DNA from 4 places in the Micromonospora echinofusca genome. Region 3 is predicted to be linked to each of the others. Evidence: riboswitches for the same ligand, from Rfam matches in the RefSeq annotation. Region 3 holds a riboswitch; each other region holds the start of a gene.

Region 1 (6,974 bases), 2.8 Mb from region 3:
CATGCGCACCGCGTACGCGCTGTACGGCGGGATCCTCGACGAGGTGGCCGCGCGGGACTACGACGTCTTCGCCGACCGGGCGCTGGTGCCGCAGCGCCGCCGAATGGCGGTGGCCGCCCGCGCCCTGATCACCCCCGCCGGCACCCCCGTGGTGATCCCCGGACCCGCCCTGGCGCCCGGCCCGCTGGTCCCGTCCATCCCGTGACGGGTCCCTGCCGCCGACCGGCCACGCCCGGTTCGTCGGAGGCGACCGGGTGGTCGGCGGCGGGCGACCGTCAGAGGCAGGAGTGCAGGGCCTCCACCAGGGTGTCGACGCGGTCGTGGTCGGCCAGGTGCGAGGTGGCGTAGGCGAAGGTGTAGCCGCGTCCGGGGTCGGCCCAGGCGGAGCTGCCGCCGATCCCGCCCATGCCCCAGCTGCCGTCCTCCTCCCACTGCATGCCCAGCGTCCACCGGGTACGCCGGCCGAGCAGCAGGTCGTCGCCGTCGTACTGGACCCGGGTGGCCTCGGCCACCAGCTCCCGGCTGAACAGCCGCACCCCGTCGAGGACGCCGCCGGCGAGCAGGCCCGCGTACAGGCGGGCCAGGGCGCCGGCGGTCGAGTGCAGGTTGACGGCCGGCACCTCGGCGCCGCGCCAGAGCGGGCTGTTCACCACCGCCAGGTCCCGGCCGCCGGGCGGGTTGTCCAGCGCCCGCGCCCAGAGCGAACCCGGCTCCCCGGCGACCCGGTCCGGCCAGCCCGGATCGCCGTACCGCAGCTCGGCGCAGCGCCGCTGGTCCGCCTCGCCGAGACCGAAGCCGAGGTCCAGCCGCCACGGACCGGCGATCTCCTCGGCCAGGAAGCGGCCCACCGACCGCCCGTCGACCCGCCGCACCAGCTCGCCCACCAGGTGCCCGTACGTCCAGGCGTGCTCGCCCGCGACGGACCCGGGCGGCCACTCGGGCTCGGCGGCGGCGAGGTCGGCGCAGAGCAGGTTCCAGTCGGCGACGGCGGCGGCCGGCCGGGGCACCGGGAAGGCCGGCAGCCCGGCGGTGTGCGTCAGCACCTGGCGGACGGTCGCCGGGGCGCGGAAGCCGGGCCAGTGCTCGGCGACGGCGTCGTCCAGGTCGAGCCGGCCCCGGTCGACCAGCGTCAGCAGGCAGAGGGCGGCCACCGGCTTGGCGACGGAGTAGACGTTCACCAGCGTGTCCGGCAGCCACGGCCGTCCCGGTGACCGCTCGCCGCCGACGACGTCGACCACGGGCTCGCCGTCGTACCAGATCGCCAGGCTGGCCCCGGTCTCCCGGCCCTCGGCGAGCAGCTCGGCGAAGCGGTCGTGGACGGCGGAGAAGCGTGCGCGCATCCGGCCACGGTAGGAGGTCGGGACGTCGGCGGGCAGCGCAATTCCGGCGCGGCCGGCTGGCCGGCCGCCGGGCGGTGCGCGATGCTGGCGGAATGGCTGATCCGGAACTGGTGGACGTGGTCGTGGTCGGGCTCGGGGTCGGCGGCGAGGAGGTGGCCGGGCGGCTCGCCGAGGCGGGGCTGAGCGTCGTCGGCGTCGAGCGCGACCTGGTCGGCGGGGAGTGCCCCTACTGGGGGTGCGTGCCGAGCAAGATGATGATCCGCGCGGCCAACGCGATCGCCGAGGCCCGCCGCGTCGACGGGCTCGCCGGCTCCGCCGAGGTGCGGCCCGACTGGGCACCGGTGGCGAGGCGGATCCGCGAGGAGGCCACCGACACCTGGGACGACACCGTGGCGGTGCGGCGGTTCACCGGCAAGGGCGGCCGGTTCGTCCGGGGCACCGCCCGACTCGACGGGCCCGGCCGGGTGCGCGTGGGCGAGCGGGTCTTCCAGGCCCGGCACGGGATCGTGCTCGGCACCGGCACCAGGCCGTCCGTGCCGCCGGTCGACGGCCTGGCGGACACGCCGTACTGGACCAACCGGCAGGCGATCGAGGTCGAGGAGCTGCCGGAGTCGCTGCTGGTGCTGGGCGGCGGGGCGATCGGGCTGGAACTGGCGCAGGTCTTCGCCCGGTTCGGCGTACGGGGCACCGTGGTCGAGGCCCTGGACCGGGTGCTCGCCGTCGAGGAGCCGGAGGCGTCCGAGGTGGCCGCCGCCGCGCTGCGCGCCGACGGGGTGGAGATCCACACGGGGGTACGGGCGGAGCGGGTGAGCCACGACGGGCGGGGCTTCACCCTGCGCGGGGCGGACGGGGCGGAGTTCACCGCCGAGCGGCTGCTGGTGGTGACCGGTCGCCGGGCGCACCTGGACGAGCTGGGCCTGGACACCGTCGGGGTGGACGCCGGCCGGCGCTACCTGACCGTGGACGACCGGCTGCACGTGACCGAGGGGATCTGGGCGGTCGGCGACGTCACCGGCGAGGGGGCGTTCACGCACGTCGCGATGTACCAGGCCGGGATCGTCGTCGCCGACGTGCTCGACCACGCCCGGCGCGCCGGGGCCGGGGCCGATCCCAGCGGCACCGCGAGCGCGACGGGTGGCGCGGCGGGGGCCACCGGGGCGGGCGGTGCCGCTCGTGCGGTGCCGCGCGCCGACTACCGGGCGCTGCCCCGGGTGACGTTCACCGACCCCGAGGTCGGCGCGGTCGGCCTCACCGAGCACCAGGCCCGGGAGCGGGGCGTCAACGTGCAGGTCGGTCTCGCCCGGGTGCCGTCGTCGGCCCGGGGCTGGATCCACAAGGCCGGCAACGAGGGCTTCGTCAAGCTGGTGGCGGACGCCGACGAGGGCGTGCTGATCGGCGCGACCTCGGTGGGGCCGGCCGGCGGCGAGGTGCTCTCCGCGCTGGTGGTGGCGGTGCACGCGGCCGTGCCGCTCGCCCGGCTCCGGCAGATGATCTACGCCTACCCGACCTTCCACCGGGCGATCGAGGACGCGCTGCGCGACATGTCCTGACCGGACCAGACCGGACCGTCGGGCTGCCGGCTGTCAGTGGGCCGGGGCGCCGTGCCGGCCGGCACCGGCGGCGAACCGGGCCGCCCCGGCGGCGGCGTCGGCGGCCAGCGAGTCCATCCCGTACGCCAGCTCGCCCGTCATCGCCTCAGGCTCGGGCAGGCCGGCGCCGGCGAGCAGCGCCGCCCGGTCGTTGCGCAGGCAGGTCTGCGGATGCCGGGCGATCTCGGCGGCCAGCCGCTCGGCCGCCGCCCGGGACTCACCCGGCGCGACCAGCCGGTTCACCAGCCCCATGGCGTACGCCTCCTCGGCCGGCACCGGCCGGCCGGTGAGGATCAGGTCCATGGCCCGGCTCTCGCCGATCAGCCGGGGCAGCCGGACCGTGCCCCCGTCGATCAGCGGCACCCCCCAGCGGCGGCAGAACACCCCGAGCACCGCGTCGGACTCGGCGACCCGCAGGTCGCACCAGAGCGCCAGTTCCAACCCGCCGGCCACCGCGTGCCCGGAGATCGCGGCGATCACCGGCTTGCCGAGCGTCATCCGGGTCGGGCCCATCGGGCCGTCCCCCTGCGCCTCGACCCGGTTGCCGCTCGGCGTGCCGATGGCCTTCAGGTCGGCCCCGGCGCAGAACGTGCCGCCGGCCCCCCAGAGCACCGCCACGGAGGCGTCCGGGTCGGCCTCGAAGGCACGGAACGCGTCGGCCAGCGCCCGGGCCGTCGGCCCGTCGACCGCGTTGCGGGCCGCCGGGCGGTCCAGGATCACCGTGGTCACCGCCGCGGCACGTTCGACGCGTACGCCCATTCCGACAGCATGCCCCCGGCGGTGCCGGCGGCGCCAGGGGCGTCAGCGCGGGGCGGACCTGGCCGGGCGGACCAGGGTGGCGCCCAGCGCGGCGCCGACCACGCAGGCCACCCCGGCCACCTGCGGCCAGGCCAGCAGTTCGCTCAGCAGCACCAGCCCGACCAGCGCGCCGATCGCCGGCTCCAGGCTGAGCAGGATCGCGAAGACGCGGGCCGGCATCCGGCGCAGCGCCGCCATCTCCGCCGAGTACGGCAGCACCGACGACAGCAGCGCCACCGCCGCGCCCAGCGCGAGGGTCCACGGGTCGAGCAGGGCCGTGCCGCTGCCGGCGACCCCGAACGGCAGCACGGCCAGCGCGGCGACGGCCATCCCCAGCGCGAGGCCCCGGCTGCCCGGCACCCGGGCGCTGACCGCCTTGCCGAGCAGCACGTAGCCGGCCCAACCCGCCGCGACGGCCACGCAGCACAGCAGCCCCAGCCGGTCCACCCCCGTCCCGCCGAGCCCGCTGATCAGCAGCACCCCGCCGCCGGCCAGCGCCGCCCACGCCACGTCGGTGAGCCGGCGGCTGGCGGCCAGCGACACCAGCAGCGGCCCGGCGAAGCCGATGGTGACCGCGACGCCCAGCGGCACCCGGTCCAGGGCCGCGTAGAAGGCGAGGTTCATCACCGCCAGGGCCAGCCCGAACGCCGCGACCAGACCGGCGGTACGCCAGCCCAGGCGCAGCCCCGGCCGGGCCAGGACCAGCAGGATGAGCGCGGCGAAGCCGAGCCGCAGCGTGGTGGTGCCGCTGGCGCTGGTGCTGCCGAAGAGTTGCTTGGCGACGGCCGCGCCGACCTGGGTGGAGAGCATGCCGAGCAGCATCAGCAGCGGCGGCGGCACGGCCCGGGGCTGCCCCAGCGCGAGCGTCAGTCGGGTCGCCGGTCGACCGGCCGGCAGCGGGCGGGAGGAGAGTGCGTACACCCGGACCACAGTGGTACCGGAGCGTGCGGCCCGCGACCGGATTTCCACTGCTGCGGGTGCGCTGCGCCGCCCGCCGGACCGGGGCGGGCCGGGCGGCGCTAGCATCGCCGACGGCACGATCATGTGAGGTGCCCCGCGCGAGCGGGGAGAATCGGGAAGCCGGTGCGAATCCGGCACGGGCCCGCCGCGGTGACCGGGGAGCCACCGTCCACGCGTACGCGCAGCCACTGGCCCGCCCGGGCCGGGAAGGCGGACGGCCAGGCGTCGATCCGGGAGTCCGAAGACCGGCCTCGCGTCCGGTGCCCGCGTCCGGTGTGGCGTGGGCCGAGCGCAGCGGGAGCCTGCCTTGGATCTGTACGACGTCATCCACCGCCGCCGGGACGTACGCGCCCAGTTCACCGGGGCGCCGGTGCCCGAGGAGACGCTGCACCGGGTGCTGGCGGCGGCGCACGCCGCGCCGAGCGTCGGCTACTCGCAGCCCTGGGACTTCGTCGTGGTGCGCGACCCGGAGCTGCGCCGCCGGTTCCACGAGCACGTGCACACCGAGCGGGACGCCTTCGCCGCGACGCTCGACGGGGAGGTGGCCGAGCGGTTCGCCCGCATCAAGATCGACGGTGTCCTGGAGTCGACGCTGTCCGTGGTGGTCACCCACGACCAGGCCCGGGGCGGCCCCGCCGTGCTCGGCCGGCACGCCATCGCCGACACCGGGCTCTACTCGACCTGCCTCGCCATCCAGAACCTCTGGCTCGCCGCGACCGCCGAGGGGCTCGGGGTGGGCTGGGTGTCGTTCTACCGGGAGCTCTGGCTCGCCGAGCTGCTCGGCATCCCCGACGGGATCCGACCGGTGGCGTGGCTCTGCCTCGGGCCGGTCACCCACTTCGAGGCGGTACCCGACCTCGCCCGGCACGGCTGGCGGCAGAAGCGCCCGCTGGCCGACGCGATCCACCACGACCGCTGGGCGGCCCCGACGGCGCCCTGACCGCGCTGGCCCGCGAGTCCTGCCCACGCTGACCTCGGTGGGGGCGTCCCGTTCCGGGTCGGCGGGGCGCTCCTCACGTACCGCTGCGGATCCGTCACCGCCGACCGGTTTGCGGCGGCTCCTGCCGGGAAGTCGGTACGGGTGCGAGCACTCCTGACGAAGATCGAGCAGGCATCCGGGCTGGACCGGGTCGGCGACCGGTTGCAGCGCGCCGTCCAGGCCACCCTCCGACCGCAGCGGGTCCGTGACCTGCTGCACGGCGTGTGGCTGGGCCATCCGCTGCACCCGGCGATGGTGCAGGTGCCGGTCGGCGCGTGGATCAGCACGGCGGTGCTGGACCTCATGCCGGGGCAGCGCCGGGCCGCCACCACGCTGTGCGCGGTGGGCACCGTCAGCGCCCTCCCGGCCGCCGTCGCCGGCCTCAACGACTGGGCGGCACTGGCCCGCGACCAGCGCCGGGTCGGCCTGGTGCACGCCGCGTCCAACAGCGTCGGCCTGGCGTTCTACGCCGGCTCGGTGGCCGCCCGGATGACCGGCCGGCACAACCTCGGCCGTACGCTCGGCTTCCTCGGCCTCGGTGCGGCCAGCATGGGCGCGTACATCGGGGGGCACCTCGCGTACAAGCAGGGCGCCCAGGTCAACCAGAGCATCTCCGAGCTGCACCGGATGAGCGACGGGTGGCACTCCCTCGCCGACATGGCCGCCCTGCCGCAGCGCCAACTGATCACCCGGGAGGTCGACGACGTCTCGGTGATCCTCTACCGGCACGGCGACGAGGTGACCGTCATGCTGGAGCGCTGCCCGCACCAGAGCGGTCCGCTGGGCGAGGGCGAGGTGCAGGAGATCGACGGTCACGCGTGCGTGGTCTGCCCGTGGCACGGCAGCGCGTTCCGCCTCAACGGCGGCGAGGTGGTGCACGGCCCGTCCGGCAACGACCAGCAGGTCCTGCCGACCCGCATCGTCGACGGCGTCCTGGAGACCCGCCTCCCCTGACCGGCCCGGCCGCCGCGCCCCGGCCTTCCGGCCGCCGCGACTCCCGGCCTCCCGGCTCAGCCTCCCGGGGGCGATCAAGAGGTTCGGGTCGGGTTCGATCTCCCGGGTTGACCGAACTTCTTGATCGATGTCTACCGGCCCGGCCCGGAGCGTCTGGCGGGCGGCGACGTGGAGAGGCGGTTCGCTTCGCCCGGGGCGGTGGTCAGGAGCGGGTCAGGGGCTGGTCACGGGCGGCGGTGACGGCCGATCGAGGTGTCGCGGGCCGAGCCCGGGTGGGCCCGGCCGGCCGACCCGCCGGCCGGTACGTGACCCGGGCGGCGACGTAGGCCCAGGACCGCGCCGATCTGCGCGCCG
Region 2 (6,974 bases), 940 kb from region 3:
GCCCGGCGTCGCCGCCGCCGGGCCCGTCCGGCCAATCGCCCTCGCCGCCGGGCCCGTCCGGCCGGTCGCCCTCGCCCGGCCGGTCCGGCCACGTGCCGTCGCCGCCGTCCCGGCCCGGGTCGCCGTCGCGGCCGGGGCCCGGCCCGTGGGCGGCCTCGCCGTGCCCGCCGGCCGGCGCGGAACCACCCGCGTCGCCGTCGTCCGGGGCGCCGCCGCCCGCGTCCGGGCCGCCGTTCGGGCCACCGGATCCGCCGCCCGCCGGGCCGGAGCCCGGACCGCCGTCGGGGCCGCCGGAACCGCCCGGGTCGTCGTCGGGGTCGTCGTCGCGGACCCGGTCCAGTGCCTCGTCGAGTCGCTTCTCGTCCAGGCCGGGCGTGTCGAACGGGTCCCGGCGGCGCCGGTGCGGCAGCGCCAGCCGGGCGGCGACCCGCACGTCCTCCACGGTGACCGCGTCCCGGCCGTGCCAGGCGGCGTGCGCCAACGCGGTACGGGCGGTGACGATGTCGGCGCGCATGCCGTCCACGTCGAACGCGGCACACACCTCGGCGATCTGGCGCAGCGCGGCGTCGGGCAGCAGCACGTTCGCCAGCCGCTGCCGGGCGACCGCCACCCGGCGGGCCACCTGCGCGTCCGCCTCGGCCCAGCGGGCGGCGAACCCGGCCGGGTCGGCGTCGGCGGCCAGCCGCCGGCGGACCACCTCGACGCGTACGGCCGGGTCGCGGCTGGCCCCGACCTCCACGGTCAGCCCGAACCGGTCCAGCAGTTGGGGGCGCAGCTCCCCCTCCTCCGGGTTCATCGTGCCGACCAGCAGGAACCGCGACGCGTGGCTGACCGAGACGCCCTCGCGCTCCACGTGGCAGCGGCCCATGGCGGCGGCGTCGAGAAGCAGGTCGACCAGGTGGTCGTGGAGCAGGTTGACCTCGTCGACGTAGAGCACCCCGCGGTGAGCGGCGGCGAGCAGGCCCGGCTCGAAGGCGCGTACGCCCTCGCCGAGGGCCTTCTCCAGGTCGAGCGAGCCGACCACCCGGTCCTCGGCCGCGCCGACCGGCAGCTCCACCAGCCGGGCGGGACGCCGCTCGACGGCCGGGGCACCGGGGTGCGGGCCGTCCGGGCAGGACGGGTCGGGCACGGCCGGGTCGCAGGCGAAGCGGCAGCCGGCCACCCGGTCGACCGGCGGCAGCAGCGCCGCCAGGGCCCGTACGGCCGTGGACTTGGCGGTGCCCTTCTCGCCGCGTACGAGCACCCCGCCGATCGCCGGGGAGACGGCGTTGAGCAGCAGGGCCAGCCGCATGTCGTCCATGCCCAGCACCGCGCTGAACGGGTAGGTGGTCATGAGCGTTCCTCCAGGTCGCCCTCGCTGGCCAGGTACGTCTCCCGGAGCCGGTCCAGGGTGGCCGGCTCGGGCTCGGCCCACAGGCCCCGGTCGGCCGCCTCCAGCAGCCGCTCGGTGATGCCGCGCAGCGCCCACGGGTTCGACCGCTCCAGGAACTCGCGGGTGGTGTCGTCGAAGACGTACGCGGCGGCCAGGTGCTCGTACATCCAGTCGTCGACGACGCCGGCGGTGGCGTCGTAGCCGAACAGGTAGTCGACGGTGGCGGCCAGCTCGAAGGCGCCCTTGTAGCCGTGCCGGCGCATCGCGGCGATCCACTTCGGGTTGACCACCCGCGCCCGGAACACCCGTCGGGTCTCCTCGCCGAGCGTGCGGGTGCGCACGTCGTGCGGCATCGCCGAGTCCCCCACGTACGCGGCCGGGGCGGTCCCGGTGAGGTGGCGGACCATCGCCACCATCCCGCCGTGGTACTGGAAGTAGTCATCGGAGTCGACGATGTCGTGCTCGCGGGTGTCCTGGTTCTTCACCGCCACGGCGATCCGCGCGAAGGAGCGTTCCATGTCGGCGCGCGCCTCCCGCCCGTCCAGCCCTCGGCCGTAGGCGTAGCCGCCCCAGACGGCGTACACCTCGGCGAGGTCGGCGTCGCTGCGCCAGTTGCGGGCGTCGATCAGCGGCAGCAGCCCGGCCCCGTACGCGCCCGGCTTGGAGCCGAAGACGCGGGCGGTGGCCCGCCGCTCGTCGCCGTGCTCGGCGAGGTCGGCGGCGACGTGGGCGCGCACGAAGTTCTCCTCGGCGGGCTCGTCGAGCGCCGCCACCAGCCGCACCGCGTCGTCGATGAGCGCGACCACGTGCGGGAAGGCGTCGCGGAAGAAGCCGGAGATGCGTACGGTCACGTCGATGCGGGGGCGGCCCAGCTCCGCCGTCGGCACCACCTCGACGCCGGTGACCCGCCGGGACCGGTCGTCCCAGGTGGGGCGGCAGCCGAGCAGGGCCAGCACCTCGGCGATGTCGTCGCCCTGGGTACGCATGGCGCTGGTGCCCCAGACGGTGAGCCCGACCGAGCGGGGATACTCGCCGGTGTCGGCGAGGTGCCGGGCGAGCAGCGAGTCGGCGAGGGCCACGCCGACGTCCCAGGCGTTGCGGCTCGGGACGGCCTTGGGGTCGACGGAGTAGAAGTTGCGGCCGGTGGGGAGCACGTTGACCAGCCCCCGGGTGGGCGAGCCCGATGGGCCGGGCGGCACGAACCGCCCGTCGAGGGCGCCCACCACCCGGTCGATCTCGTCGGTCGTACGGTCCAGGCGCGGCACCAGCTCGGTGGCGGCGAAGCGGAGCACCGCGGCGGCGTCCGGCACGGCCCGCCCGGCCACCTCCTCGACCACCGCGTCGACGGCGTCGGCGTCCCAGCCGAGGGTCTCCATCCCGACGACCAGCCGGCGGGCCAGGGCCTCGATCAGGTCGACCGCGTCGGCGGCGGTCACGCCCGGCCCGTCCACGGTCTCGGTCAGCGCCTCGGGCACGGTGAGCCGCCGGCCCGGCTCCGCGAGCAGCGCCTGCTCGTCCAGCCCGTACGCGGCGGCCAGGGCCTGCCGCAGGCCGGGCAGCGCGCGGGCGCCGCCCCACACCTGCGGGGCGCGCAGCACGGCGAGCACGAGGTTGACCCGGGCCTCGCCGGTGGGCGCGGCGGCGAGCACGTGCAGGCCGTCGCGGATCTGCACGTCCTTGACCTCGCACAGGTAGCCGTCGAGGTGCAGCACGAAGTCGTCGAAGTCGTCGGCGTCGGGCATGGCCTCGGCGTGCAGGTCGTGGTGCAGCTCGGCGGCGCGCACCAGGTCCCAGATCTGGGCCCGCAGGGTCGGCACCTTGGCCGGGTCGAGGGCCTGCACGGTGGCGTACTCGTCGAGCAGCTGCTCCAGCTTCGCCAGGTCGCCGTACGTCTCGGCGCGGGCCATCGGCGGCACCAGGTGGTCGACGACGACGGCGTGCGCGCGCCGCTTGGCCTGGGTGCCCTCGCCGGGGTCGTTGACGATGAACGGGTAGACCAGCGGCAGGTCGCCGAGGACGGCGTCCGGGGCGCAGTCGGCGGCCAGCCCGAGGCCCTTGCCGGGCAGCCACTCCAGGGTGCCGTGCTTGCCCAGGTGCACCACGGCGTCCGCGCCGAACCCGCCGTCGGCGACGGGCGCGGCCAGCCAGCGGTACGCGGCCAGGTAGTGGTGGCTGGGCGGCAGGTCCGGGTCGTGGTAGATGGCGATGGGGTTCTCGCCGAAGCCGCGCGGCGGCTGGATCAGCAGCACCACGTTGCCGAAGCGCAGCCCGGCGAGCACGATGTCGCCGCCGTCGGTGTAGAGCCCGCCGGGCGGCTCGCCCCAGTGGGCGAGCATCCGCTCCCGCAGCTCCGCCGGCACCTGGTCGAACCAGCGCCGGTAGACCTCCCCCGGCACCCGCGCCTCGGCGGCGCCGAGCTGTTCCGGGGTGAGCCACTCGACGTCGTGGCCGCCGGCGGCGATGAGGGCGTGGATGAGCGCGTCGCCGTCGTCGGGCACCGGGGCATCGCCGAGGTGGTAGCCGGCGTCGGCCAGGGCGGCGAGCAGCCGCACCGCCGAGGCGGGGGTGTCCAGGCCCACGGCGTTGCCGACCCGGGAGTGCTTCGTCGGGTACGAGCTGAGCACCACCGCGAGCCGCTTGTCGGCCTGGGGCACGTGCCGCAGCCGGGCGTGCCGCACGGCGATGCCGGCCACCCGGGCGGCCCGCTCCGGGTCGGCCGCGTAGGTGGAGAGCCCGTCGGCGTCGATCTTCTTGAACGAGAACGGCACGGTGACGATCCGGCCGTCGAACTCGGGGATCGCCACCTGCATGGCGGCGTCCAGCGGGGACAGTCCGGCGTCGCTGTCGGCCCACTGCTCACGGGTGCTGGTCAGGCAGAGCGCCTGGATCACCGGCACGTCGAGGGCGGCGAGCGCGCCCACGTCCCAGGCGTCCTCGTCGCCCCCGCCGGAGGCGTCGGCGGCGACCGTGCCGCCGGCCGCGAGCACGGTGACCAGCAGGGCGTCGCAGCGGGCGAAGAGCCCGAGCGGTCCCGCGCCGGCGGTCAGGCCGCGCAGCGAGCCGCAGTAGATGGGCAGCGGGTCGCCGCCGGCCGCGTCGACGGCGTCGGCGAGGACGTCGACGAATCCGGTGTTCCCGGCGAGGGCGTGCGCCCGGTAGAAGACGATGCCCACGGTCGGCCGGTCCGGCCGCGCGGGCCGCTCGCCGTGGATGCCGTACGTCGGCGTGGGCGCGGGTGAGGCGAAGCCCTCGCCGGTGAGCAGCACCGTGTCGGAGAGGAAGCGGGCGAGCTGGGCGAGGTTCTCCGGCCCGCCCTCGACCAGGTAGGCCAGCGCCTGGGTGGCCACCCCGGAGGCCACCGTGGACGCCGCCATCAGCTCCGCGTCCGGCACGTTCTCGCCGCCGAGCACGACCGTCGGCACGCCGGACGCCAGCACCGCCGCGAGCCCGTCCGGCCACGCCTGCCGGCCGCCGAGCAGGCGTACGACGGCGAGGTCCACGCCGTCGAGCAGCGCGGGCACGGCGTCGGCGGCGACCCGGGCGGGGTTGGCGAGCCGGTAGTCGGCGCCGCTGGCGCGGGCGGCGAGCAGGTCGGTGTCGGCGGTGGACAGCAGCAGGATGCGCACGCATGACTCCGGAGAGTGACACCCTGGTCGGCGCGGGGACGACCGGGCGGGGCGAGGGGTGGGCGCGATTCAGCGGGTACGGCGCGCCGGCGGCCAGCTCACCGGCGGGCCGGCGGGGTCGGGCGACGCGACGCGGGCGTCAGCGGCAGGTGGCGAGGGCACACCCGGGCGCGGCGGCGACCGGACCTGGCACGGTGTGGGCGCGACCGACGGTGGGCGCGGTGCGGGCCGGCGGGCGCGCGGCGGCCCGGCGGCTGGCCGGCGGCGCGGAAATACCGCCGCCCACGGGGCCGCTGCCACGGCCGGGCACAGTGCGACGATGATCGTCGATGGTGGAGACGCGGTGCGTCATCGGGTCCTCCTCGGGTGTCCACGCCCTGGGGTCACTCCGACGGCCGAAGTATCCTGGCTCCCGGATCGACGCTCACCCCCGGCCTTCCAACCGCGCACGCACGGCCGTGACTCACGAGGGGGGATCGCTCCCCGGTGACAGTGGCGGGACCGCGCCGGAATCGCACCGGCTTCCTTCACTGCCGTCAGGCCGCGAATGCTGCCACACCCCGGCGCCGCCGGTCAACGCCGCCCCGACCGGCCGGCGGCGGACCCGTCAGCGGGCGTGGCGCTCCGGGTGGGCCCGGTTCCACACCCGCATCCGCTCCGGGTAGCCGGTGCGGGCGGCCTCGTACAGCGGCACCGCGTGCTTGCGGGCGATGGAGCCGGCGGCGCGCGGCGAGCCGGTGCGACGGCGGATCCACTCGCCGTCGTGGGCGATGGCGACGACGGTGGTGTCGGTCGCGGTGGTCTCCGGTTCCAGGTAGAACTCCACGCCCCGGCGGCTGGTCACGAACGCCTCCAGCGCGGCCAGGTCCTCCCGGGTCGCCTCCCGGTCGAGCTTCGTCGGGGTCGGGTCGGCGGCCCGCGACCGCCGGTTGAACCAGCCCATGTCCCGCTCCTCTCCTCCGGGTCCTCCCAGTGCAGCACCCTTACCTGCGAGGCGGCTGCGAGCGGGGTGTGAGTGCCCCGCCAGGTGACCTCAGCGGGCCGGCGGGCGGGTGGCCGGCACCAGGGCGAGGGTGGGCAGCAGCAACAGCGGCACGACGAGCAGTGCCCGCAGGGTGCCGACCCGGTCGCCGAGCAGGCCCAGCAGCGGCGGGCCGGCCAGGAAGGCGGTGTAGCCGATCACGGCGACCACGCTGACGCGGGCCGGCGCCCGCCGCTCGTCGTCGGCCGCCGCGCTCATCCCGACCGGGAAGCCCAGCGACGCGCCGATCCCCCAGAGCGCGACGCCGGCGATCGCCACCGGCCCGGAGCCGGCGAGCACCGCCACGGCCGCGCCGACCGTGGCGAGCACGATGGTGCCGGACAGCACGGGCACCCGGCCCCAACGGTCCAGCGCGACGGTGCCCAGCATGCGCCCCATGGTCATGCCGACGACGAAGACGCCGAAGACCGCCGCCCCGGCCGCCTCGCCGAGGTCGTGGCCGTCGATGAAGGCGACCGCCAGCCAGTCGTTGGCGCTGCCCTCGGCGAACGCCGCCACCAGCACCAGCAGGCCGATGAGCAGGGTACGCGGTTCCCGCCAGGCGGCCAGCAGCTCGCGGCGGCGCTCGGCCGGGGCGGCCGACGCGGAGGCGGTGCCGCTCTCGGCCGCCGGCAGGAACGACCGTACGGCCAGCAGCGTGCCGAGCAGCACCACCGCGGCCAGCGCGGCCAGGTGCGCGGCGACCGGCACGCCGAGGCGGGCCGCCCCGGCGCCCAGGCCGGCGCCGGCCACGGAACCGAGGCTCCACGCCGCGTGGAAGCGGGGCATGACCGTACGACCCAGCCGCCGCTCGACCGCCGCGCCCTCGACGTTCATCGCCACGTCGCAGATGCCGGAGCCGTAGCCGAGGGCGCACAGCCCCACCGCGACCCCGGCCGGGGAGCCGGCCAGGGCCCCGATTCCCGTCACGGTCAGCCCGGTCGCGACGACCAGG
Region 3 (6,974 bases):
CGACGCGCGCGACCGGGCCGTCGCGTACCAGTTGCTCCTGGCCGCCGCACGGCGCAGCCGCGACCCCGTCGCGGCGGCCGAGGCCCTGGCCAGGCTGGACCGGCTGCGCAACGAGCAGGATCCGGTCCGGGCCGTGGCGCTGGCGGAGCTGGCGGACCTCGCCCCGTTGCTACGCGCGGACGCCGTCGACATGCTGGCCCGGATCACCGTCGACGCCACGACCACCCGCGACGCGTCGACGCGCACCCTCGCCGCGCTCGGCACCCTCGCCGCCCGGGTGCTGGGCCACCACGTCGACGAACCGGCCCTGCTGCGGTGGGCGTTGGACACCCTCGACCGGCTCTTCGGCGGGCACCGGCTGCCGCCGCTCGGCCGCCTCGACGAGACGCTGCGCCGGAGACAGGAGCAGTTGGTCTTCGCCCGGCTGCGTGGCTGGGTCGAGGCCGGCATGGCCCGGGGCCGGTTCGCCGCGCTGTTCGCCGTGACCCGGGCCCTGGGTCGGCGGGCGTGGGGGCTGCCCGAACTCCAGGATCTGCTGCGCCGGGCGACGGCTCCCGGCACCGTCGCCCCCGTCGTGCGGGAGGCCGTCGAGCTGTGGCTCGCCGATCCGAGGACACGGGCGCAGCGTGTGGCGTACGTGCTGCGCTCCGACGCCTCGACCATCACCTTCCCCACGGTGTGGCGGACCGTCAGCGCGCGACGCACCGACCTGCTCGACCGGGTGCTGCGCCACCCACCGAAGGGGGCGTTCCTCACCGCCGGCACCCGCTGGGTCCCGGGCCCGCCCGTGCACGCCGAGCGGTGGCTGCCCCGCCAGCAGGAGGCGTTCGTACGGTTGCAGGCGCGCCTCACCGCCGACGCCGGCACCCCGCTGCACCACCGGGCCGCCGCCGTCCGGGCCGCCGCGCCGGTGTCGGACCCCGGACGCGAGCTGGTGCTGCGCCACGTCGACTCGCCGAACGTCACCCTGGCCGAGGCGGCCCTGGCGGCGCTGCCGTGGACCGACCGACCCGAAGAGGCGCTGCCGCTGCTGCTGTCGCACGCCGACGACGAGCGGGCCAGGGTCGCGCTCTACGCCGCCGGTCGCGTCGCGCGCTTCACCCGTCCGGCCGACCTGGTGACCCCGCTGTCCGCCGTCGCCCTGGGGCGGGGCAAGGTGACCAGCCGCAAGCAGGCGCTGCGACTGCTCGGGCGCTTCGGTCCCCCGGCGGCGATGGCGGTGCTGGTGTCGGCGTGGCAGCAGCCCGACCAGCACCGCGACGTACGCGCGGCGATCGTCGCCGCCGCCCGGCAGCGGCTGCACGCACCGGAGAGCTGGCCGATCCTCGAACAGGCGGTCGTCGGGAGCCGGGAGGAGTCGCTGACGGTCCTGGCGACCCCGCCCGACGGGGTCGCCGCACCGGATCGCCCCCGCTACGCCGCCCTCGTCGCCCGGGCCTGCGCGAGCACCGACCGTGAGGTCAGCCGGCTCGCCCGACCCCGGCTCGTGCACTGGCTGCCCTGGGCACCCGACCTCACCGGCCTGGTCGCGGCGGCGCTGGCCGACCCGGGCGAGCGGCACGACTGGCAGTCGGTGCGACCGCTCGTCGACGCGGTGCTGCGCCACCCGGGTCGTCCCGAGCGGGAGGCGCCCACCATCGCCCTGCGCGCCCTCGTACGGGCCGACGACGCCGACACGGACCCCGGTGGCCCCGGCGCGGACCGTCCCGCGCGGCGGCGCATCGACGCCATCGTGGCCGAGGCGTCCTCGGTGTGGGCCTCCGATCCCCGGATGGATCCCGCGCCGTGGCGGCGGATGGCGGACGAGCTGGGCGGCCATCGCGCGTACGGGGCCCAGGCCGGCACCCTGCTGACCGGGCTGCTGCCGCTCGCCGACACGACCTCCGATCGGCTCAGCGCCGAGATCCTCGGCATCGCGCGACTGGTGACGGGGCGGCCGGCACTCGCCGCCCGGCTCGCCCGTCTCCTCGGCCGGCGCACCGCCTCGCCGAAGACCCTCGACGCCGAGCCGGTGCTCGCCGCGGCCCACGTACTCGCCGCGCGGGGCGAGGCCACCACCGGCCTGTTCGCGGTGGCACTCGCCGGCGGCGGCAGGGCGTACGGCTGGTCCGCGCCGTGGCGGGACCTGCTGCACCTGCTGCGCGAGCACCCGGTGGCCGACGTCCGCGACGCCGCCTTCGACATCTCGATGGAGGCGACGTGACCCGCAGCGGCCGCCACGACGACGGGCCGGTCCGCCCGCCGGCGCCGCACCCGCTCCGCCGCCTGACGCACGCACCCGGGGCGCCCCCGGTCCGCGAGGGTCGGGGGCGCCTCCGGCTCAGAAGTCGTCGTCGAAGGCCACCGTGCCGCTCACCCCGACCTGGTACGCCGACACGCGCCGCTCGAAGAAGTTCGACAGCTCCTGGACGTCCTGCAACTCCATGAACGCGAACGGGTTGGTCGACCCGTAGTGGGCGGGGATGCCCAGCTGCGCGAGCCGCCGGTCGGCGACGTGTTGCAGGTACTCGCGCATGTCGGCCAGGGACAGCCCGGGTACGCCCTGGCCGAGCAGGTCCTCGGCGAACTGGACCTCGCACTCGACGGCCTCGGTGAGCATCTGCCGCACCTGCTCGGCCAGCTCGTCGTCGAACAGGTCCGGCTCCTCGCCACGGACCGTCTCCACCACGTCGAAGGCGAAGGCCATGTGCAGGGACTCGTCGCGGAACACCCAGTTGGTGCCGGACGCCAGGCCGTGCAGCAGCCCCCGGGAGCGCAGGAAGTAGACGTAGGCGAAGGCGCCGTAGAAGAACAGCCCCTCGATGCAGGCGGCGAAGCAGATCAGGTTGAGCAGGAACGCCCGCCGGTCCTGTCGGGTACGCAGCTCACGCAGTTCGCCCAGCGAGTCGATCCAGCGGAAGCAGAACTCGGCCTTGCGCCGGATCGACGGGATGTTCTCGATGGCGGCGAACGCGGCGAAGCGTTCGGTCTCGTCGGGCACGTAGGTGTCGAGCAGGTTGAGGTAGAACTGGACGTGCACGGCCTCCTCGAACAGTTGCCGCGACAGGTAGAGCCGGCCCTCCGGGGAGTTGACGTGCTGGTAGAGGTTGAGCACGAGGTTGTTGGCGACGATCGTGTCGCCGGTGGCGAAGAACGCGACGAGGCGGCTGACCAGGTGCCGCTCGGCCGGCGAGAGCCGGTCGAGGTCGGCGAGGTCGGCGTGCAGGTCGACCTCCTCCACGGTCCAGGTGTTGCGGATGGCGTCACGGAAGCGGTCGAAGAAGTGCGGGTAACGCATCGGGCGCAGGGTGAGATCCATCCCCGGGTCTAGCAGCATGTGGGCGGTCCTCGGTTCGCTGGTGGTGGTCGGGGTGGTCACTGGCAGGCCTCGCACGACTCGGGGTTCTCCAGGGAGCAGGCCAGCGCCTCGTCGACGGTCGCCACCGGCGCGACGAGGCCGGCGGCGCGCGCCGGCCCGGCGGGCGCGACCGTGGCCTGCTGGATCCGGGTGGCCGGCCGCGACCGCAGGTAGTACGTCGTCTTCAGCCCGGCCTTCCAGGCGTACAGGTACATCGAGGAGAGCTTGCCGATCGTCGGGGCGGCCAGGAACAGGTTCAGCGACTGCGACTGGTCGATGTACGGGGCGCGGGCCGAGGCCAGGTCGATCAACGCCCGCTGCGGCAGCTCCCATGCGGTACGGAACAGCTCCCGCACCTCGGCCGGCAGTTCCGCGACGTCCCGCACGGAGCCCTCGGCGCGCTTGATGGCCGTGCGGATCCGCTCCGTCCACAGGCCACGCGCCTTCAGCTCCCGTACGAGGGCGGTGTTGACCTGGAGGAACTCCCCCGACAGGGTCTCGCGCTTGAACAGGTTGGACACCTGCGGCTCGATGCACTCGTAGCAGCCGGCGATCGAGGCGATGGTGGCGGTCGGCGCGATCGCCACCAGCAGCGAGTTGCGCAGCCCGTACGCGGCGACCCGCTCCCGCAGCGCGGCCCACCGCGCCGGCTGGGTGCCCGTCACGCCCCACAGGTCGGGTTGCAGCTGCCCGCGCGCCGCCCGGGTCCGCCCGTACGCCGGGTGGGCGCCCGAGCGTTCCGCCAGGTCGGCGGAGGTCTCCAGGGCGGTCAGGTACAGCTCCTCGCTGATCCGGGTGGACAGCTCCCGCGCGGCCGGGGAGTCGAACGGCAGCCGCAGCGCGAAGAACACGTCCTGCAAGCCCATCAGCCCGAGCCCGACGGGCCGCCAGCGGGGGTTGCTCGCCGCCGCCTGCGGCGTCGGGTAGTAGTTGATGTCGATGACCCGGTCGAGGAACGTCACGGCGGTGCGGACGGTGGCGCGCAGCCGCTGCCAGTCGATGCCGTCGGCGCCCAGGTGGGCGGCGAGGTTGACCGAGCCGAGGTTGCACACGGCGGTCTCGCCGTCACTGGACACCTCGATGATCTCGGTGCACAGGTTGGACAGGTGCACCACGTTGCCCGCCTCGGCGGTCTGGTTGCACAGCCGGTTCGCGGCGTCCTTGAACGTCATCCACCCGTTGCCGGTCTGGGCGAGGGTACGCATCATCCGCCCGTACAGCTCGCGCGCCGGGACCTGCCGCACGTAGCGGCCCTGCTCCTCGGCGGCCCGGTACGCCGCGTCGAACTGCTCGCCCCACAGGTCCGGCAGCTCCGGCACCACGTCGGGGTCGAACAGCGACCACATCCCGTCGGCCTCCACCCGCCGCATGAACTCGTCCGGGATCCAGTTGGCCAGGTTCAGGTTGTGGGTGCGCCGGGCGTCCTCACCGGTGTTGTCGCGCAGTTGGAGGAACTCCTCGACGTCCGGGTGCCACGGCTCCAGGTAGACGCAGGCCGCGCCCTTGCGCCGGCCGCCCTGGTTGACCGCTGCCACCGAGGCGTCGAGCGTCCGCAGCCACGGCACGATCCCGTTGGACTGCCCGTTGGTGCCCCTGATCAGCGCGCCCCGGGAGCGGACCCGGGAGAAGGCGATGCCGATGCCGCCGGCGAACTTCGACAGGTTCGCCACCTGCGCGTACCGCTGGTAGATCGAGTCCAGCTCGTCGCGCGGGGAGTCGACCAGGTAGCAGGAGGACATCTGCGTGTGCCGGGTGCCGGAGTTGAACAGCGTCGGTGAACTCGGCAGGTACGCCAGGCTCGACATCAGCCGGTAGAACTCGACCGCCTCGTCCGGCGTCTGCGACAGGCCGCAGGCCACGCGCAGCAACCAGTACTGCGGGGTCTCCAGCACCAGCCGGCTCGTCGGGTGACGCAGCAGGTAGCGGTCGTAGACCGTACGCAACCCGAAGTACTCGAAGCGCAGGTCGCCGCGCGGGTCGACGGCGGCGTCGAGGACGCCGGCGTGGGCGGCGACGAACGCCGCGGTGTCGTCACCGATCAGCCCCTCGGCGTACCCGCGCCGGATCGCCTCGCTGAAGGAGCCGATGCCCTGCCGGCGGACCTCCTTGTCGACGTACCCGGCCAGCAGGCGGGCCGCCAGCCGCGAGTACTGCGGCTCCTCGCCGATCATCTCCGCGGCGGTCTGGATGGACAGCCGGTCCAGTTCGGCCGTCGTCGCCCCGTCGTACAGGCCGCTGATCGTCCGGGTCGCCACCCGCAGCGGGTCGACGTCGGCGAGGTCGTCGGCCCACCGCTCGACCGCCCGGACGATCCGGTTGACGTCGACCGCCTCGGTGCCGCCGTCGCGCTTGCGGACCCGCATCTGCGGTCGCCGCTGGCCCGCCACGGCCGCATCGTCGACCGCCGTGCCGGCGGCCGGAACAACCTCGGTGACTGTCACCACTCACTCCTCGCGAGCCTTGATCCCAGACGGATTTCCTGGGGCACGCGGGGAGCGGACACCGACGACGACGCGCGCGAGCACGCGTCGGGATGGCGTCGGCCGTCCCACGCGGCCTCGGACCGCCACACACCCTGATGCGGGCGTACGGCGCACTGGCAGGTCTTCGGACTCGCGGGCGTGACCGGACTCGCCGGTCTCCTACTGGCCGTCGCTTCCCAGGCCGTTGGCGGCCCAGTGCTGATGACGGCGGTCGTTCCCACTCACCGCTGCGGGGCAGTCCCGGATTCCCACCGGGTTCCCTCTTGCCTCGACCGCTCCGGATGAGCGGCCGAACCAGCTGCGCCCGACACCATATATAGGGTTGGCGGCGTTGTCACACCCCACATGTCGGTCCCGGGCGTGTCGTCGGCGAGCCGGACGACGCCTGTCGATCGCACGCCGGATGCCCGCGTCGATACACCGCCGGCGGGCCGTTGCGCCAGCGGGCCGGTCCCGTCGACGGCGTCGCGCCCCGTCGACGTCCGGCCCACGAGACCAGCGCGCACCGAGCCGCCTCCGCTCGATACATCGTCGGCTGTACCATCGGGGCGTGGAGACGTTGACGTACGGTCAGGTGCTGGCGCGCTTCGGTCACGCCCTGTCCGATCCGACCCGGGCGCGGCTGCTGCTGGCGCTACGCGACGGGCCGGGCTATCCCGCAGAGCTGGCCGAACTGCTGGGCACGACCCGGCAGAACCTGTCGAACCACCTGTCGTGCCTGCGCGGCTGCGGCCTCGTGGTCGCCGCGCCCCAGGGGCGGCGCACCCGCTACGAGTTGGCCGACGCCCGACTGGCCCACGCCCTGACCGACCTGCTCGGCCTCGCCCTGACGGTCGACCCCGCCGCCTGCCCGGTCTCCGCCGAGAAGGGCTGCTGCTGATGAGCCTGCCCCTGATCGACCCCGCACCGGTCGGGCCGTCGCCGGCACGCCGCCAGGTGCTCGCCCGCCGGGTGCGGCTGCTGGTCGCCGCCACCATCACCTACAACGTCGTCGAGGCGGTCGTGGCGATCACCGCCGGCACGCTCGCGTCGTCGACCGCGCTGATCGGCTTCGGGCTGGACTCGGTGATCGAGGTGTCGTCGGCGGCGGCGGTGGCATGGCAGTTCGCCGGCCGCGACCCGGAGTCCCGCGAGAGGGTCGCGCTACGGATCAT
Region 4 (6,974 bases), 2.3 Mb from region 3:
GCTGAACGCCGCGGTGGACCGGGCGGCGATGGTCACCGGGCTGCTCGGCGGGGCGGGTGAGCCGGCGTTCGGGCCGGTCCCGCCGACGTCGGAGTTCGCCGAGCCCTCGATCGTCGGCAGACCCGCCGCCGACCCGGCCGCCGCGACCGCCGCCCTCGACGCCGCCGGCTGGAAGCCGGGCCCGGACGGCATCCGCGTCCGCGACGGCCGGCAGGCCGCGTTCGCGCTGATGTACCCGGCCACGGACAGCCTCCGCAAGGAACTCGCGCTCGCGGTGACCGCCGACGCGAAGAAGGTGGGCATCAAGATCACCCCCGAGGGGCTGACCTGGGACGCGATCACCCCCCGGATGAAGAGCGACGCGCTGGTCATGGGCTACGGCACCCCGTACGACCCGGACTTCGTCACCTACAAGCTGTTCGGTTCCGCCTTCGCCGGCCAGGGCTTCTTCAACCCCGGCTCCTACCGGTCCCCGGTGGCGGACAGGGCGTTGCAGGACGGCCGCGCCAACGCCGACCCGGCCGCCCGCAAGGCCGCGTACGCCACGTTCCAGAAGCAGCTCGCCACCGACATGCCGTGGGTGTTCCTCACCTACCTCCAGCACACCTACGTGGTGAAGGACGGGCTCGCCGGGGTGACCCCGCGGGTGGAGCCGCACGAGCACGACGTCGCCAACAGCCTCTGGTGGAACATCCACACCTGGACGAGGAAGTCGTGACGACCTCCGCCCCGACAGCCGCACCGGCGAAGGCCACCCCCCGGCGCCGGACGCGGCGGTTGGCGGGAGCCGGCGCGGTGGTCCGCCGGCGGCTGCTGGTGGCCGTACCCATCCTCGCCGCGACCAGCGTCGGCATGTTCACCCTCGGCGCGGCCTCGCCGATCGACCCCGCCCAGCAGTACGCGGGCGCGGCGGCGTTCACCACCAGCGAGGAGAACCTGGCGCAGATCCGCGCCAACTGGGGCGTCGACGACCCCCTGCCCGTGCAGTACCTGCGCTGGGTGGGCAACCTGCTCCAGGGCGACCTGGGCTGGTCCACCAGCCGCCACGAGCCGGTCACCTCCGTGCTCGCCGCCCGCGCCGGCTGGACCCTGCTGCTCGTCGGCGCCGCGCTCGCCCTCGTCCTCGTGGCGAGCCTGCTGCTGGGCACACTGGCCGCGTACCGGCGCGGCGGCTGGTTCGACCGGGCGCTGCGCGCCACCGCGTACGCCGTGCAGTCGATGCCCGTGTTCTGGATCGGGCTGGCCGCGATCGCCCTGTTCGCCCTCACCCTCGGGTGGCTGCCGGCGGGCGGGCTCACCGACATCACCGCCACCGGCACCGACCCCGCCGACGTGGCGCGGCACCTGATCCTGCCGGTGGGCGTGCTGGCCGTCGCCCAGACGCCGTGGTTCGTGCTGTTCATCCGGGACGCCGTCGCCGACAGCCTCCGCGACGACCACGTCCTCGCCGCCCGGGCGCGGGGGCTGCCGGGCCGTACGGTCCTGTTCGGCCACGCCCTGCGTACCGCGCTGCTGCCCTTCCTCACCCTCGTCGGCACCCACCTGCCGGAGCTGATCGGCGGGGCCGTCCTGGTGGAGACCGTGTTCTCCCTTCCCGGCCTCGGCGCGGTGACCGTCCAGGGCGCGCTGGGCAGCGACTTCCCGCTGCTCGCCGCCACGACCCTGGCCACCACCGTCGTGGTGCTGGCCGCGAACCTGGGCACCGACCTCGCCTACGCCGCCGCCGATCCACGGGTACGCCTCGATGACTGACCTCGCCCTGCCCGCCAGCACCCGGCGGCCGAAGCTCCGTACGGGCCGCGCCGGTGCCGCCGTCTCCTGGGCCGTGCTCGTCGGCGCGGGCCTGGCCTGCCTCCTCGCCCCCGTGCTCTGGCCGCTCGACGAGAGCGCGGTGGACCTGGCCCGGACCAGGCTCGCGCCCTCCTGGACGCACCCGGCCGGCACCGACGACCTGGGTCGCGACGTGGCCCACCGCAGCCTCTACGGCCTGCGGGTCTCGCTGCTCGTCGGCGCGGTCGCCGCGCTCGTCGCCACCGTGATCGGCGGCCTCGTCGGCGCGGTGGCCGGCACCCTGGGCGGCTGGGTCGACCGGGTGCTGATGCGGGTGGTCGACACCATCGCGGCGCTGCCGCACCTGCTGCTGGGCATCTTCATCGTCGCGATGCTGCGCCCGAGCCTGGGCGCGGTGATCCTGTCGATCGGGCTGACGCACTGGCTCTCCACCGCCCGCATCGTCCGCTCGGAGCTGCTCAGCCTGCGTACCCGGCCGTTCATCGACGCCGCGATCTCCGGTGGCGCCAGCCGCACCCGGGTGATCACCCGACATCTGCTCCCGCACGTGCTGCCCCGGCTGGCGCTGGCCACCACGCTGATGGTGCCGCACGCCGTCTGGCACGAGACCGCGCTGTCCTTCCTCGGTCTCGGCCTGCCCCCGCACCTGGCCTCGATCGGCAACATGATCAACGACGGGCAGCGGTCCCTGCTCACCGGCGCCTGGTGGGCCAGCATCGTGCCCGGCCTGCTCCTCGTCGTCGTCACGCTGGCCCTGGCCGCCCTCACCGGCCGCTGGCGCGACCGCCTCGACCCGCGCGTACGAGCGGAGCTGAACCTGTGACCACCACCCCCGGAACCGTCGATCCGGCCGACTCCGGCGGCACGGGTGGTGTCGGCGCCGGCGGTCGGCCCGGCCTGCTGGAGGTCGACGGGCTGACCGTCCGCTTCCAGCTCCGCGACGCCGTGGTGCAGGCCGTCACCGACCTGCACCTGACCGTCCACCCGGGCGAACTGCTGGCGGTGGTCGGGGAGTCGGGCTGCGGCAAGTCGGTGCTCGCGCACGCCCTGCTCGGCCTGCTCCCCGGCAACGCCACGGTCACCGGTCAGGCCCGCCTGCACCGGCCCACCGGGGAGCGGGTCGACCTCACCGGCGCCTCCGAGCGCCAGCTCGCCCGCGTCGTACGCGGACGCGCCGTCGGGCTGGTGCCGCAGAGCCCCGCCACCGCGCTGAACCCCGTACGGACGGGACGGCGGCTGCTGGAGGAGACCCTGCGCGCCCACGGGCACTCCCGGCGCGAGGCACCCGCGGCGGCCGAGCGGGTCGCCGCCGAGGTGGGTCTCGACCCCACCGACCTCGACCGCTATCCCCACGAACTCTCCGGCGGCATGGCCCAGCGCCTGGCCACCGCCCTCGCCCTCGCTCCCGACCCGCCGCTGCTGCTCGCCGACGAGCCCACCACGGGCCTCGACCGGCCACTGGTCGACCACACCCTCGACCTGCTGCGCCGCCGCTGCGACTCCGGCGGAGCCGTCCTGCTCATCACCCACGACCTGGCCGCCGCCCGTCGGGTCGCGGACACGGTCGCCGTCATGTACGCCAGCCGCATCGTGGAACGGCGGCCGACGGCCGAGTTGTTCGCGGCGCCCGCCCACCCGTACACCGCAGGTCTGCTCGACGCCCTGCCCGAACGGGCCTTCCGGCCCGTCCCCGGCCATCCGCCGATGCTCACCGACCTGCCGCCCGGCTGCGCCTTCGCCCCGCGCTGCGGGCGCGCCACCGACGTCTGCCGCACCCCGCCCGCGCCCCCGGCGGGCGGACCGGGCAGAGTCGCCTGCCACCACCCGCTGACCCTCGGAGCGCCGGCATGACCAGTACCGCCGGAGCGCCGGCATGACCAGCACCGCGCTCGCGGCCCACGGGGTCGCCGTCTCCTACGGCGGCCGGCGCGTCCTCGACGGCGTCGACCTGCGCGTCGCCCCCGGTGAGACGGTCGGGTTGCGCGGGCCCTCGGGCAGCGGCAAGTCCACCCTCGCCCGGGTGCTCGCCCTGCTGCACGCCCCCGAGGCCGGGCACGTCACCCTCGACGGCCACCGGGTGGCGGGGGCCCGGCACCGGCTGCCCGCCGCCGTCCGTACGCGCGTCGCGATCCTGTTCCAGAGCCCTCGCGCGGCCACCGACCCCCGGCTGGGCCTCGCCGACATCATCGCCGAGCCGCTGCGCGCCACCGGCACCCCCGACGAGCAGGCGCGGGCCCGGGCGGCGGAGCTGGCCGACCTCGTCGGCCTCACGCCCGACCTGCTCGCCCGCCGCCCGCACGCGGTCAGCGACGGGCAGCTGCAACGCGCCTGCCTCGCCCGCGCGCTCGTGCACCGGCCCGACTACCTGCTCTGCGACGAGGCCACCGCCATGCTCGACGCCTCCACCCAGGCGCACCTCGCGGCCGTCATCACCGACTACCAGCGGCAGCACGCCGCCGGGGTCCTGCTCATCACCCACGACCCGGCGCTGATGGCCCGCTGGGCGACCCGCGTGGTCGACCTGCCGGCCGCCGCGTAGCCCCGACCGGCCGTCCCGCCGGCCGCCTTCGGCGCGACCGTCCCTGATGGTGTTCGTCACCGTGACTTCCGGGGCGGCCGGCGGCTAGGGTGACGCTGCCGTGGTGTTCGGGAAGCCGGTGGAAGACCGGTGCGGCCCTCGCCACTGTGATCGGGAAGTTCGCGGCCCTCGTCGTAAGAGGTCACTGGGCGTCAAGCCTGGGAAGGCCGGCCACGGACGCATTTCCCGTCAGCCAGGAGACCGGCCACGGCACTGCGATGACCCGTCCACGAGGTGTTGGAAGGCGGTCCCGATGCGCGTGCGCGCAGTGCGGTCCACCCTGTCCCGGCGCGTTGCGCCCATGTCCGTCCTCGTCGTCCTGCTCGGCGCCTGCGCCACGGACGACCCGGCCACGGCGCCGCCGCCGGCCGCCGCCCCGGTCACGCTGACCAACTGCGGTACGCCGGTCACCGTCGCCGCCCCGCCCGAGCGGGCGGTCACCCTCAACCAGCCCGCCACCGAGATCATGCTGGCCCTCGGCCTCGCCGACCGCATGGCCGGCACGGCGTACCTGGACGACGCGATCCTGCCCGAGCACGCCGCCGCGTACGCCGCCGTGCCGGTGCTGTCGGACAGGTACCCGGCGAAGGAGAAGCTGCTGGAGGCGGCGCCCGACTTCGTCTACGCCTCGTTCCACAGTGCCTTCGGCGACGAGGGCGTCGGCGACCGCGCCGCGCTGGCGGGGCTCGGCGTCGGCACGTACCTCTCGCCGGCCGGATGCCCGAAGCAGCACCGGCCGGCGAGGCTGACCGTCGAGGACGTGTTCGCCGAGATCCGGGACGTGGCGGCCGTCTTCGGGGTGCCGGAGCGGGCCGAGAAGCTCATCGCCGACCAGCGCTCCCGGATCGCCACGGCCGCCGCCCGGATCGGCGGCGCGCGGGACGTCTCCGTGCTCTGGTGGGACGCCGGCACCGACGCCCCGAGCGTCGGGGCCTGCTGCGGCGGCCCAAACATGATCATGTCGGCGGTCGGGGTGCGCAACGCGTTCGGCGACCTCACCGGCGGCTGGGCCGACACCAGTTGGGAGGCGGTCGTGGACCGCGATCCCCACGCGATCGTGCTGGTCGACGCGGGCTGGGACCCGGCCGCCGCGAAGCGGACATTCCTGACCCGGCACCCCAGCCTGAAGGACCTGCCCGCCGTGGCCGGGCAACGCTTCGTCGTCATCCCGTTCTCGTCCACCTCCGCCGGGGTACGCGTCGTGCTCGGCGTCGAGGCGCTCGCCGCGGGCGTGGCGCAGCTCCCCGCCGGGGCGGACCGCTGACCGCCGTGGTCCGCCGCACGGCCGCCGACCCGACCCGGCCCGCCGGCCCCGGAACCGTGCGTCACGCCGGGTTCCGCGCGGCGCACCCGGTCGGCCTGGCGGTGCTGCTGGTGGCCCTGCTGGCGGGCCTGGTCGTGTCGATCGGCGTGGCCGTCACCATCGGGCCCGCCGACATCCCCGTGTCGACCGTCTGGTCGGTCGTGGCCGACCGCCTGGGGCTCCCGCACGCCGAGGTGCCCCTGCTGCGCGAGCACATCGTCTGGCGGCTGCGCCTGCCCCGGGTGCTCGGGGCCGCGGCGGTGGGGGGCGGGTTGGCGGCCGTCGGCGCGGTCATGCAGACCGTCACCCGCAACCCGCTGGCCGACCCGTACCTGCTCGGGGTCTCCTCCGGGGCGTCGCTCGGCGCGGTCGCGGTGCTCGTCCTGGGCTTCGGCGGCGGGGCCGCCGCGCTCACCGGGGGCGCCTTCGCCGGGGCACTGGCCGCGTTCGCGGTGGTGGCCGCGGTGGCCGGCCGGCGGGCCGTGCTGGCCCCCACCCGGGTGGTGCTGGCCGGCGTGGCCGTCGCGCAGCTCTGCGGTGCGGCGACCTCGTTCGTCATCATCTGGGTCGCCGACCCGCACGCCACCCAGAGCATCACCTTCTGGCTCTCCGGCTCGCTGGCCCGCGTCGACTGGGCCGCCCTGGCCTGGGCCGCGCCGGTCCTGGCCGCCGTGCTCGCCCTGATGGCGGCGTACGCCCGCACGCTCAACGCGTTCGCCTTCGGCGAGGACGCCGCGGCGACCCTCGGCGTCCCCGTCGCCCGGGTGCGGTGGCTGCTGCTGGTCGCCACCGCGCTGCTCACCGCGTCGCTGGTCGCCGTCAGTGGCGCGGTGGGCTTCGTCGGGCTGATCCTGCCGCACGCCGCCCGGTTCCTGACCGGGGCGGACCACCGGCGCCTGCTGCCCGTCGCCGTCCTCGCCGGGGCGATCTTCCTGGTCTGGGTGGACACCGCCGCGCGGACCCTGTTCGCGCCCCGGGAACTGCCGGTCGGCGTGCTGACGGCGCTGCTCGGGGTGCCCGCCTTCGTGGTGCTGCTGCACCGCCGGAAGGTGCGTGGCTGATGCTCGCCGTCACCGGCGTGTCCTGGTCCGCCGCGGCCCGGCGGATCCTCGACGACGTCACCTGCGTGGTGCCGGCGGGCAGCCTCGTCGGGCTGCTCGGCCCCAACGGCTGCGGCAAGACCACCCTGCTGCGTGTCGTCGCCCGGCTCGCCGCGCCGGATGCCGGGCTGGTCACGGTCGGCGGCGACGACGTCGCCACCCTGCCCCGGGTCACGCTGGCCCGCCGTGCCGCGCTGCTCGC

Evidence for each region. Region 3 has a riboswitch for cobalamin ahead of GA0070610_RS14965 (ribonucleoside-diphosphate reductase subunit alpha). Riboswitches for the same ligand answer to the same signal wherever they lie in the genome.
Region 1: it holds a riboswitch for cobalamin, as region 3 does, so the genes downstream of both, bluB (5,6-dimethylbenzimidazole synthase) here and GA0070610_RS14965 (ribonucleoside-diphosphate reductase subunit alpha) in region 3, are expected to answer to the same signal.
Region 2: it holds a riboswitch for cobalamin, as region 3 does, so the genes downstream of both, cobN (cobaltochelatase subunit CobN) here and GA0070610_RS14965 (ribonucleoside-diphosphate reductase subunit alpha) in region 3, are expected to answer to the same signal.
Region 4: it holds a riboswitch for cobalamin, as region 3 does, so the genes downstream of both, GA0070610_RS31260 (ABC transporter substrate-binding protein) here and GA0070610_RS14965 (ribonucleoside-diphosphate reductase subunit alpha) in region 3, are expected to answer to the same signal.

Annotation. Positions count from the first base shown of each region.
Region 1 covers NZ_LT607733.1:6,232,018-6,238,991, reverse strand. Annotated here, with positions in the region: gene GA0070610_RS26765 (phytoene/squalene synthase family protein) at 1-205, shown strand, start outside; gene GA0070610_RS26760 (serine hydrolase domain-containing protein) at 276-1,340, opposite strand; gene GA0070610_RS26755 (dihydrolipoyl dehydrogenase family protein) at 1,433-2,890, shown strand; gene GA0070610_RS26750 (crotonase/enoyl-CoA hydratase family protein) at 2,924-3,688, opposite strand; gene GA0070610_RS26745 (EamA family transporter) at 3,731-4,648, opposite strand; cobalamin riboswitch at 4,770-4,944, shown strand; gene bluB (5,6-dimethylbenzimidazole synthase) at 4,995-5,627, shown strand; gene GA0070610_RS26735 (Rieske 2Fe-2S domain-containing protein) at 5,769-6,620, shown strand; gene GA0070610_RS26730 (LysM peptidoglycan-binding domain-containing protein) at 6,845-6,974, opposite strand, start outside.
Region 2 covers NZ_LT607733.1:2,477,573-2,484,546, reverse strand. Annotated here, with positions in the region: partial or broken gene GA0070610_RS10995 (VWA domain-containing protein) at 1-1,333, opposite strand, end outside; gene cobN (cobaltochelatase subunit CobN) at 1,330-4,998, opposite strand; cobalamin riboswitch at 5,397-5,526, opposite strand; gene GA0070610_RS10985 (hypothetical protein) at 5,606-5,941, opposite strand; gene GA0070610_RS10980 (MFS transporter) at 6,032-6,974, opposite strand, start outside.
Region 3 covers NZ_LT607733.1:3,421,595-3,428,568, forward strand. Annotated here, with positions in the region: gene GA0070610_RS14955 (HEAT repeat domain-containing protein) at 1-2,203, shown strand, start outside; gene GA0070610_RS14960 (ribonucleotide-diphosphate reductase subunit beta) at 2,321-3,316, opposite strand; gene GA0070610_RS14965 (ribonucleoside-diphosphate reductase subunit alpha) at 3,355-5,700, opposite strand; cobalamin riboswitch at 5,920-6,134, opposite strand; gene GA0070610_RS14970 (ArsR/SmtB family transcription factor) at 6,371-6,700, shown strand; gene GA0070610_RS14975 (cation transporter) at 6,700-6,974, shown strand, end outside.
Region 4 covers NZ_LT607733.1:5,765,294-5,772,267, reverse strand. Annotated here, with positions in the region: gene GA0070610_RS24710 (ABC transporter substrate-binding protein) at 1-718, shown strand, start outside; gene GA0070610_RS24705 (ABC transporter permease) at 715-1,752, shown strand; gene GA0070610_RS24700 (ABC transporter permease) at 1,745-2,614, shown strand; gene GA0070610_RS24695 (ABC transporter ATP-binding protein) at 2,611-3,642, shown strand; gene GA0070610_RS24690 (ABC transporter ATP-binding protein) at 3,665-4,330, shown strand; cobalamin riboswitch at 4,415-4,593, shown strand; gene GA0070610_RS31260 (ABC transporter substrate-binding protein) at 4,623-5,633, shown strand; gene GA0070610_RS31255 (FecCD family ABC transporter permease) at 5,639-6,733, shown strand; gene GA0070610_RS24675 (ABC transporter ATP-binding protein) at 6,733-6,974, shown strand, end outside.